2 regions of the Streptomyces sp. NPDC104371 genome follow, and region 1 is predicted to be linked to the other one. Evidence: predicted binding sites of a transcription regulator. Region 1 holds the regulator's gene; the other holds the start of a gene.
What was found. The regulator HrcA, encoded in region 1, represses chaperone genes, less so after heat shock. The targets are predictions, from matches to a motif close to TTNGCACTCNGNNNNNCNGAGTGCNAA.

Region 2: groES (co-chaperone GroES) is a predicted target of HrcA. The motif match lies at 1,805-1,831, and genes of this name have one in related genera.

The regions. Positions count from the first base shown of each region.
Region 1 covers NZ_JBVJNF010000007.1:45,903-50,772, reverse strand. Annotated here, with positions in the region: gene ACZ60T_RS22050 (DUF3097 domain-containing protein) at 1-589, opposite strand, end outside; gene ACZ60T_RS22045 (MBL fold metallo-hydrolase) at 636-1,370, opposite strand; gene hrcA (heat-inducible transcriptional repressor HrcA) at 1,560-2,579, shown strand; gene dnaJ (molecular chaperone DnaJ) at 2,580-3,716, shown strand; gene ACZ60T_RS22030 (nitronate monooxygenase) at 3,830-4,870, shown strand, end outside.
Region 2 covers NZ_JBVJNF010000002.1:981,426-986,295, reverse strand. Annotated here, with positions in the region: gene ACZ60T_RS10250 (polysaccharide deacetylase family protein) at 2-928, shown strand; gene ACZ60T_RS10245 (polysaccharide deacetylase family protein) at 925-1,764, shown strand; gene groES (co-chaperone GroES) at 1,978-2,286, shown strand; gene groL (chaperonin GroEL) at 2,435-4,060, shown strand; gene ACZ60T_RS10230 (ester cyclase) at 4,134-4,841, opposite strand.

The DNA.
Region 1 (4,870 bases):
CCTCCCAGATGTCGATGTACGGGTGGCCGACCACCAGCGCGTGTTCGCTCGTCACCGACCGCGCGATGCGCCACTCCTTGGTACCGGGGACCAAGTGGTCCACCAGGACGCCGAGGCGGGCGTCCGGGCCGGGGGAGAAGGCCTCGACGATCGACGGCAGGTCGTCCACGCCCTCCAGGTACTCCACCACCACGCCCTCGATGCGCAGGTCGTCGCCCCACACCCGCTCGACCAGTTCCGCGTCGTGGCGGCCCTCCACATAGATACGCCCGGCGCGGGCCACCCGCGCGCGGGCGCCGGGTACGGCCACCGAACCCGACGCCGTACGGGTCGCGCGCGCCGGCGCCTGCGCGGGGCGCACCAGCGTCACCACCCGCCCCTCCAGCAGGAACCCCCGCGGCTCCAGCGGGAACACCCGGTGCTTGCCGAAGCGGTCCTCCAGGGTGACCGTGCCCGCCTCGCAGCGGATCACCGCGCCGCAGAAGCCCGTGCGCGGCTCCTCGACCACCAGACCGGGGTCCGCGGGGACCTCCGGTGCGGGCCGGGGCTTCTTCCAGGGCGGGGTCAGATCGGGTGAGTACGCGCGCATTCGGATGACGATAGGAGAAGCGGCGGTGTGATGGGCGTACGACCGGCTACGACACGCCGAAACGGGCCGCCAGTTCGTCCCGCTGGGAACGGACGAACCCGGCGTCCACTACCGCGCCGTGCCCCGGAACGTACCGCGCGTCCTCGCCGCCCAGCGCCAGCAGCCGGTCCAGGGCCGCGGGCCAGCGCGCGGGCACCGCGTCGGGGCCCGCCTGCGGCTCACCGGACTCCTCCACCAGGTCCCCGCAGAACACCACCGGAGGGTTCCCGGGGACGAGGACGGCCAGGTCGTGGGCCGTGTGGCCCGGCCCCACGTTCGCCAGCAGGACCTCCACCCCGCCCAGCTCCAACGTCCGTTCGCCCGCGACCTCGTGGTCCGGACGTACCAGCGCCTGCGCGGCCTCCGCCGCCTCACCGGGGGCCAGGCCGTGGCGTACCGCGTCCGCGCGCAGCTCCTCGCGGTCGCGGGCGAGCAGCGCGGTGAGGCCCGCCGCCCCGAACACCTCCGCGTCCGCGCAGGCCGCGGCGCCGAAGACATGGTCGAAGTGGGGGTGGGTGAGGGCGAGATGTGTCACACGCCGCCCCGCGCCCAGGGGAGCGAGCAGCCGCTCCGCGTCGGCGCGCACCCGCGCGCCCTCGGCCGTGCTCGACCCCGGGTCGATCAGGAGCGCGCCCCGGTCACCGACCACGAGAGCGGCCGTGCAGTCCCAGACCGGAAGCCGTACGCGCCCCGCGCGCGGACCGAGCGCCTCCCACCCGGACTCTTCCCACAACACCGTCATACCGCGACGCTATCGGCAGACGCGGCCCGGCGGGACAGCACCGGACAGGTCGGTACACGTCGGCAAGGAGGGCCGGGCCCACCCTTGCCGGGGGCGTACCCGACGGCCGTACACTGGGCCGGGGATGCTGGCACTCGCACGGACCGAGTGCCAGGAACGTCAACGGGGCGAAGAGCTGGAGGTGCGCGGATGCTCAGTGAACGCAGGCTGGAGGTGCTGCGCGCCATCGTCCAGGACTACGTCGGCACCGAGGAGCCGGTGGGCTCCAAGGCGCTCACGGAGCGGCACAAGCTCGGCGTCTCCCCGGCCACGGTCCGCAACGACATGGCCGCGCTGGAGGACGAGGGCTATATCGCCCAGCCGCACACCAGCGCCGGACGCATCCCCACGGACAAGGGCTACCGCCTCTTCGTCGACCGCCTGGCGGGCGTCAAGCCGATGACGGCCCCCGAGCGCCGTGCGATCCAGAACTTCCTGGAGTGCTCGCTGGACCTCGACGACGTCGTCGCGCGCACGGTACGGCTGCTCGCGCAGCTCACCCGGCAGGTCGCCGTCGTGCAGTACCCCTCGCTGACCCGCTCGACCGTGCGGCATGTGGAGCTGCTGTCCATGGCGCCCGCGCGGGTGATGCTCGTGCTGATCACGGACACCGGACGGGTCGAGCAGCGCATGATCGACTGCCCCGCCCCGTTCGGCGAGACCGCCCTCGCGGATCTGCGCGCCCGGCTCAACAGCCGGGTCGCCGGACGCCGTTTCGCGGACGTCCCGCACCTGGTGCAGGACCTCCCCGAAGCCTTCGAGGAGGCCGAGGACCGCGGTACGGTCACGACGGTGCTCTCCACGCTGCTGGAGACGCTCGTGGAGGAGACCGAGGAACGGCTCATGATCGGCGGCACCGCCAATCTCACCCGCTTCGGACATGACTTCCCTCTCACCATCCGGCCCGTTCTGGAGGCGCTGGAGGAGCAGGTCGTGCTCCTCAAGTTGCTGGGTGAGGCGAAGGATCCGGCCATGCGGGTGCGTATCGGTCATGAGAACGCGCACGAGGGACTCAACTCCACGTCCGTGGTCTCCGTGGGCTACGGTTCGGGCGGCGAGGCAGTAGCGAAACTCGGCGTGGTCGGCCCGACCCGCATGGATTACCCGGGAACGATGGGAGCGGTACGAGCGGTGGCACGGTACGTAGGACAGATCCTGGCGGAGTCGTAAGTGGCCACGGACTACTACGCCGTACTCGGCGTGCGCCGCGACGCGTCGCAGGATGAGATCAAGAAGGCGTTCCGTCGGCTCGCGCGCGAGCTGCACCCGGACGTCAATCCCGATCCGAAGACGCAGGAGCGGTTCAAGGAGATCAACGCCGCCTACGAGGTGCTCTCGGACCCGCAGAAGAAGCAGGTCTACGACCTCGGCGGCGATCCGCTGTCCCAGTCCGGCGGTGCCGGCGCGGGCGGCTTCGGTGCGGGCGGCTTCGGCAACTTCTCCGACATCATGGACGCGTTCTTCGGCACGGCGTCGCAGCGCGGACCGCGCTCGCGCACCCGCCGCGGCCAGGACGCCATGATCCGGCTCGAGATCGATCTCGACGAGGCCACCTTCGGCACGACCAAGGACATCCAGGTCGACACGGCCGTCGTCTGCACCACGTGCAGCGGCGAGGGTGCCGCGCCCGGTACGTCCGCGCAGACCTGTGACATGTGCCGTGGCCGCGGCGAGGTCTCCCAGGTCACCCGGTCCTTCCTGGGCCAGGTCATGACCTCCCGGCCCTGCCCCCAGTGCCAGGGCTTCGGCACGGTCGTGCCCACCCCCTGCCCGGAGTGCGCGGGCGACGGACGGGTGCGCTCCCGCAGGACGCTCACCGTCAAGATCCCGGCCGGTGTCGACAACGGCACGCGGATCCAGCTCGCGGGCGAGGGCGAGGTCGGCCCCGGCGGCGGCCCCGCCGGTGACCTGTACGTCGAGGTCCACGAACTGCCGCACGCGGTCTTCCAGCGCCGCGGCGACGACCTGCACTGCACGGTCACGCTCCCGATGACGGCGGCGGCCCTCGGTACGAAGGTCCCGCTGGAGACGCTGGACGGCATGGAGGAGGTCGACATCCGGCCCGGCACGCAGTCCGGGCAGTCGATCCCGCTGCACGACCGCGGCGTCACGCATCTGCGCGGCGGCGGCCGGGGCGATCTGATCGTCCATGTCGAGGTGCAGACCCCGGGCAAGCTGGACGCCGAGCAGGAGCGACTGCTGCGCGAACTGGCCAAGCTGCGCGGCGAGGAACGGCCGCAGGGACAGTTCCAGCCGGGGCAGCAGGGGCTGTTCTCGCGCCTGAAGGACGCGTTCAACGGGCGCTGACGTGGAGGGGGCGCCCGCCCGCCGGGTGCCCCGATCCCGTACCGCCGATCCCCGACACATACCGCGCGGATCCCGGATTCGGACCTGATAGCGGGGCATGACACCATGCGGTCATGTCCTCCGCGCTGACCGATCTGCTTCGGTATCCGATCGTGCAGGCTCCCATGGCGGGCGGTGTCTCCGTCCCCCAGCTCGCCGCCGCCGTGTCCGAGGCGGGCGGCCTGGGGTTCCTCGCCGCCGGGTACAAGACCGCCGACGGCATGTACCAGGAGATCAAGCAACTCCGCGCGCTCACGGGCCGCCCCTTCGGAGTGAACCTGTTCCTGCCGCAGCCCGAGCTGCCGGGCGCGGGCACCAACGCGGCCGGCACCGCGCCGTCGTGCGCCGCCGTCGAGATGTACGCGCATCAACTCGCCGACGAGGCCGCCTGGTACGAGACCGAGCTGGGCGACCCCGACTGCGGACGGGACGACGCCTACGACGCCAAGCTCGCCGTGCTGCTCGACAACCCGGTGCCGGTGGTCTCCTTCCACTTCGGCACCCCCGCCCCGAAGGCCCTGGACGCGCTGCGCCGCGCGGGCACCTTCACCCTGGTCACCGCGACCACCGTGGAGGAGGCCCTCGCCGTGCAGGAGGCGGGCGCCGACGCGGTGATCGTGCAGGGCGTCGAGGCCGGTGGCCACCAGGGCACCCATCGCGACAACCCCGAGAACGACGGCGCGGGCCTCGGGCTGCTCACCCTGCTCGCCCAGGTCCGCGAGGCCGTGCGGATCCCGATCGTGGCGGCCGGTGGCCTCATGCGCGGCAGCCAGATCGCCGCGGTGCTCGCGGCGGGCGCGAGCGCGGCCCAGCTCGGCACCGCGTTCCTGATCACGCCCGAGTCCGGCGCCGCGGCGCCGTACAAGCAGGCGCTGACCGACCCCCGGTTCACCCGTACGGAGCTGACGCGCGCGTTCTCCGGGCGTCCGGCGCGCGGTCTGGTCAACCGCTTCCTGCGCGAGCACGGCCCGTACGCGCCCGCCGCGTACCCCGAGGTCCACCACCTCACCTCGCCGCTGCGCAAGGCCGCCGCCAAGGCGGGCGACCCGCAGGGCATGGCGCTGTGGGCGGGACAGGGGCACCGGATGGCCCGCGAACTGCCCGCCGGGGAACTG
Region 2 (4,870 bases), on a different contig from region 1:
CATGCGGCTCGTACGACAAGATGACGAAGGGCGTGCGAAGCGTGTCCCCCGGCTCGGCGCGCTGTCCATGGCGTGCGCGGCCCTCGCCCTCCTGGCGCTCGCCGCCCTCGCCGCCGCCTGTTCCGGCGGCGGTGTGCCGGGAACGCTCGGCTCGCAGTCGCTGAAGGCGCCGCAGGGGCGCGCCCTCGACGGATACCCCGGCAAGCCGCCCTCGTACGCCCAGCGCGCGGCAGCCGCCACCCGCTGGGGGCTGGCCAAGGTGCCGCTGGTCGCGGCGCCCCCGGCGAAGAGGCCGGCCATCACCTTCCGCAAGGGCTTCGGGGTCCCGGGCGGCGCCGGTCTGCCCCCGGTGTTCACGAGCGTGCCCACCAAGGACAAGGTCGTCTTCCTCACCATCGACGACGGCACGGACAAGGACCCGGCGTTCCTGCGGATGATGAGCGAACTGCACGTCCCGTACACCGCGTTCCTCAGCGACACCGTCGTCGACGACGACTACGACTACTTCCGCGGGATGCGGGACCTCGGCGTCACGCTGGACAACCGCACCCTGCACGACCCCTATCTGCCCGGGATGTCCTACGAGGAACAGAAGAACGAGATCTGTGGCATGCAGGACGTGATGAAGGAGCAGTTCGGCAGGCGCCCGACGGTCTTCCGGTCACCGCAGGGCGCCTACGACAAGGAGACGCTGCGCGCCGCGCGGGACTGCGGCATCGCGTATGTGCCGCTCTGGAACGAGGAGATCTACCCCGACCACTGGGAGTACCGCGAGTGGGACCGCAGGCTGCACCCCGGCGACATCGTCCTGGCCCACTTCAAGGGCTCGTCGGACTGGGACGTCACGATGTCCGACCTGGTCCGCCGGTTCCTGAAGAAGGTCACCGACGACGGGTACGCGGTGGGGCGCCTGGAGGACTACCTGTGAGGGCGCGGCGGCCGGTGCGCGCGCTGCTCGGCGGGGCGCTCGTCCTGATGATCCTGTCCGGCTGCGCCCCCTCCGTCGACCCGATCGAACGGCTGGGCAAGAAGGCCGCGCAGAAGGTGCACCCCTCGCGCGGGCCGCACGAGGAGAAGTACCGCGACTGGGGCCTGGCCGCCCCGGTCACGCGCGCCCCCCGGCCGGTCCGCTCCCCGGGCCACGGCGCGGGTCCGGCGGGACCGGGCCTGCCGCCCGCCCTCGACCATGTGCCCACCCACGACAAGGTCGTCTTCCTGACCTACGGCGCGGACGCGGAGAAGGACCCCCGGTTCATCGACATGGTCCGTGAACTGCGGCTGCCGGTCAGCGTGTTCCTCGCGGACAGCTCGGTCGGACCCGAGTACGCGCGCGCCGCACGGCTGCGGGCGGCCGGTGCGAGCATCGAGAACCTCACCCTGCACCACGCCGAGCTGCGCGGGCTCTCCTACCGGGCGCAGCGCGCCGAGATCTGCGGCCAGCAGGAGCGGCTGAGGGTGCGTCTGGGCGGCCTGCACCCCCGGCTGCTGCGCCCGCCGTACGGCACCTACGACCGCACCACGTTCGAGGCGGCGGCGGACTGCGGGATCACCTCGCTGATCCTGTGGCGCCGGACGCCGGGCCGGAACCCCGACGCGTACGAGAGGGACGCGCCCCTGCGCCCCGGCGACATCCTCCGGCCCCATGTCCAGCCCCACGAGGAGGAGAGCCGCCCGCCCGCCCCCCTGACGACGGAGACGGCACGCCTGCTGCGCCGCATCCAGGAGAGCGGGTTCACGGTGGGGCGGCTGGAGGACTATCTCTAGGGCCCCGGCCGGGGCACGCGCGACGCCGCACCGCGCACAATTGGCACTCCGCTTGACCGAGTGCTAATCGCGGTCATAGTCTCGGCTCTGGCACTCACCACCGGAGAGTGCCAACACAGCGACGGGCAGGTCCGGCACCCGCGACGACGGATCGACCTGGTCGCCACCTCAGACAGTTAACCCCGTGAGATCTCCGAAGGGGGAGGTCGGATCGTGACGACCGCCAGCTCCAAGGTTGCCATCAAGCCGCTCGAGGACCGCATCGTGGTCCAGCCGCTCGACGCCGAGCAGACCACCGCCTCTGGCCTGGTCATCCCGGACACTGCGAAGGAGAAGCCCCAGGAGGGCGTCGTCCTCGCGGTCGGCCCGGGTCGCGTCGAGGACGGCAAGCGCGTCGAGCTCGACGTCAAGGTCGGCGACGTCGTGCTCTACAGCAAGTACGGCGGCACCGAGGTGAAGTACAACAACGAGGAGTACCTCGTTCTCTCGGCTCGCGACGTGCTCGCGATCGTCGAGAAGTAATTCACCGAAGCAGACTGCTTTGAGCTGCGCCCCTGGCCCCGCGACCGTTGACAGGCCGGGTGTCGGGGGCGCGGTTCGCTTTTCACCGCGATAGGCGGCTGCTCCGGGAGGGCTGCCGCGGATCGCAACGAGAGGACTGAAACGCTCCATGGCGAAGATCCTGAAGTTCGACGAGGACGCCCGTCGCGCCCTCGAGCGCGGCGTCAACAAGCTTGCCGACACGGTCAAGGTGACGATCGGCCCGAAGGGCCGCAACGTCGTCATCGACAAGAAGTTCGGTGCTCCCACCATCACCAACGACGGTGTCACGATCGCCCGCGAGGTCGAGATCGAGGACCCGTACGAGAACCTCGGCGCCCAGCTCGTGAAGGAGGTGGCGACCAAGACCAACGACATCGCGGGTGACGGTACGACCACCGCCACCGTGCTCGCCCAGGCCCTGGTGCGCGAGGGTCTGAGGAACGTCGCCGCGGGTGCCTCCCCGGCCTCCCTGAAGAAGGGCATCGACGCCGCCGTCAAGGCCGTCTCCGACGATCTGCTGGCCACCGCCCGCCCGATCGACGAGAAGTCCGACATCGCCGCCGTCGCCGCGCTGTCCGCCCAGGACCAGCAGGTCGGCGAGCTGATCGCCGAGGCGATGGACAAGGTCGGCAAGGACGGTGTCATCACCGTCGAGGAGTCCAACACCTTCGGTCTGGAGCTGGACTTCACCGAGGGCATGGCCTTCGACAAGGGCTACCTGTCCCCGTACTTCGTGACCGACCAGGAGCGTATGGAGGCCGTCCTCGACGACCCGTACATCCTGATCAACCAGGGCAAGGTCTCCTCCATCCAGGACCTGCTGCCGCTGCTGGAGAAGGTCATCCAGGCGGGTGCCTCCAAGCCGCTGCTGATCATCGCCGAGGACGTCGAGGGCGAGGCGCTCTCCACGCTCGTCGTCAACAAGATCCGCGGCACGTTCAACGCCGTCGCCGTCAAGGCCCCCGGCTTCGGCGACCGCCGCAAGGCGATGCTCCAGGACATGGCGGTCCTCACCGGCGCCACGGTCATCTCCGAGGAGGTCGGCCTCAAGCTCGACCAGGTCGGCCTGGAGGTGCTCGGCTCCGCCCGTCGCGTGACGGTCACCAAGGACGACACCACCATCGTCGACGGTGGCGGCAAGTCCGAGGACGTCGTCGGCCGCGTGGCCCAGATCAAGGCCGAGATCGAGAGCACCGACTCCGACTGGGACCGCGAGAAGCTCCAGGAGCGCCTCGCGAAGCTGGCCGGCGGCGTGTGCGTGATCAAGGTCGGCGCCGCCACCGAGGTGGAGCTGAAGGAGAAGAAGCACCGTCTGGAGGACGCCATCTCCGCGACCCGCGCCGCGGTCGAGGAGGGCATCGTCTCCGGTGGTGGCTCCGCGCTGGTCCACGCCTCCAAGGTGCTGGCGGACGGCCTCGGCAAGCAGGGCGACGAGGCCACGGGTGTCGCCATCGTGCGCCGCGCGGTCGTCGAGCCGCTGCGCTGGATCGCCGAGAACGCCGGCCTCGAGGGCTACGTCATCGCCTCCAAGGTCGCCGAGATGGACAAGGGCAACGGCTACAACGCCGCCACCGGTGAGTACGGCGACCTGGTCAAGGCCGGCGTCATCGACCCGGTGAAGGTGACCCGTTCCGCCCTGGAGAACGCCGCCTCCATCGCCTCCCTGCTGCTCACGACCGAGACCCTGGTCGTCGAGAAGAAGGAAGAGGAAGAGCCGGCCGCGGCCGGCCACGGCCACGGTCACGCCCACTGACCTGAGCCACAGGCGCCACTGAGGTCCGGCACCCCCACGGAGGGTGCCGGACCTTCGCGCTGTCCGGGTCCGGTCAGGTCTCCAGGGCGTCGAGCGCGCCGAGCTGCTCCATCAGCCCGAGCTGGTCGTGCTGCCACCAGGTCTCGGCGATCTTCCCGTCCTCGCTGAACCGCAGCAGGGTCATCCCGCTCATGGTGACGTCGCGCCCGGTGGGCGTGATCCCGAGGAACTCGCCCCGGTGCCGGGCGTTCCACGTCCACAGGACGCAGACCCGGTCGCCCTGGGCGATCACGTCATCGAGGGTGAACGTCGCGTCGAAGGCGCCGCGCCATACGTCGTACTCGCGCCGGAGCGCGTCGAGACCGATCGTGTCCTGGGCGTTGACGGGGTCGTGACTGTGGCAGTCCTCCGTGATCAGGTCGTTGAGCGGCGGCAGTTCGCCCGCGCTCGTCAGCGTCTCGAAGAACCGCCGGGCGTTCGCCGCGTACAACTGCTCGTCCCGGATCACGTCCAGCTCCGTGAACGTGGGCGTCCCGTCGCACAGGGCGACCATCTCGCGGAAGATCTTCTGGCTCTCGGGCAGATGCGCGGTGCGCATCGCCTCCTCGTACGAGGGGAACTCCACGATCTCGACGAAGTGCGAGTCGTCGGCCCGGTCCTTGCCGATCACGCTGTGCGTCGCGGTCCGTCTGCCCCGGGTCTGCTCGACCCACGCCTCCATGATCCGGTTCATCTCGTCGAACCGACGGGTCCTGCAGTCGATGAGCCGCACATATGTCATGACGCCGCCTCCGGCCCCCCTGAGTCCGG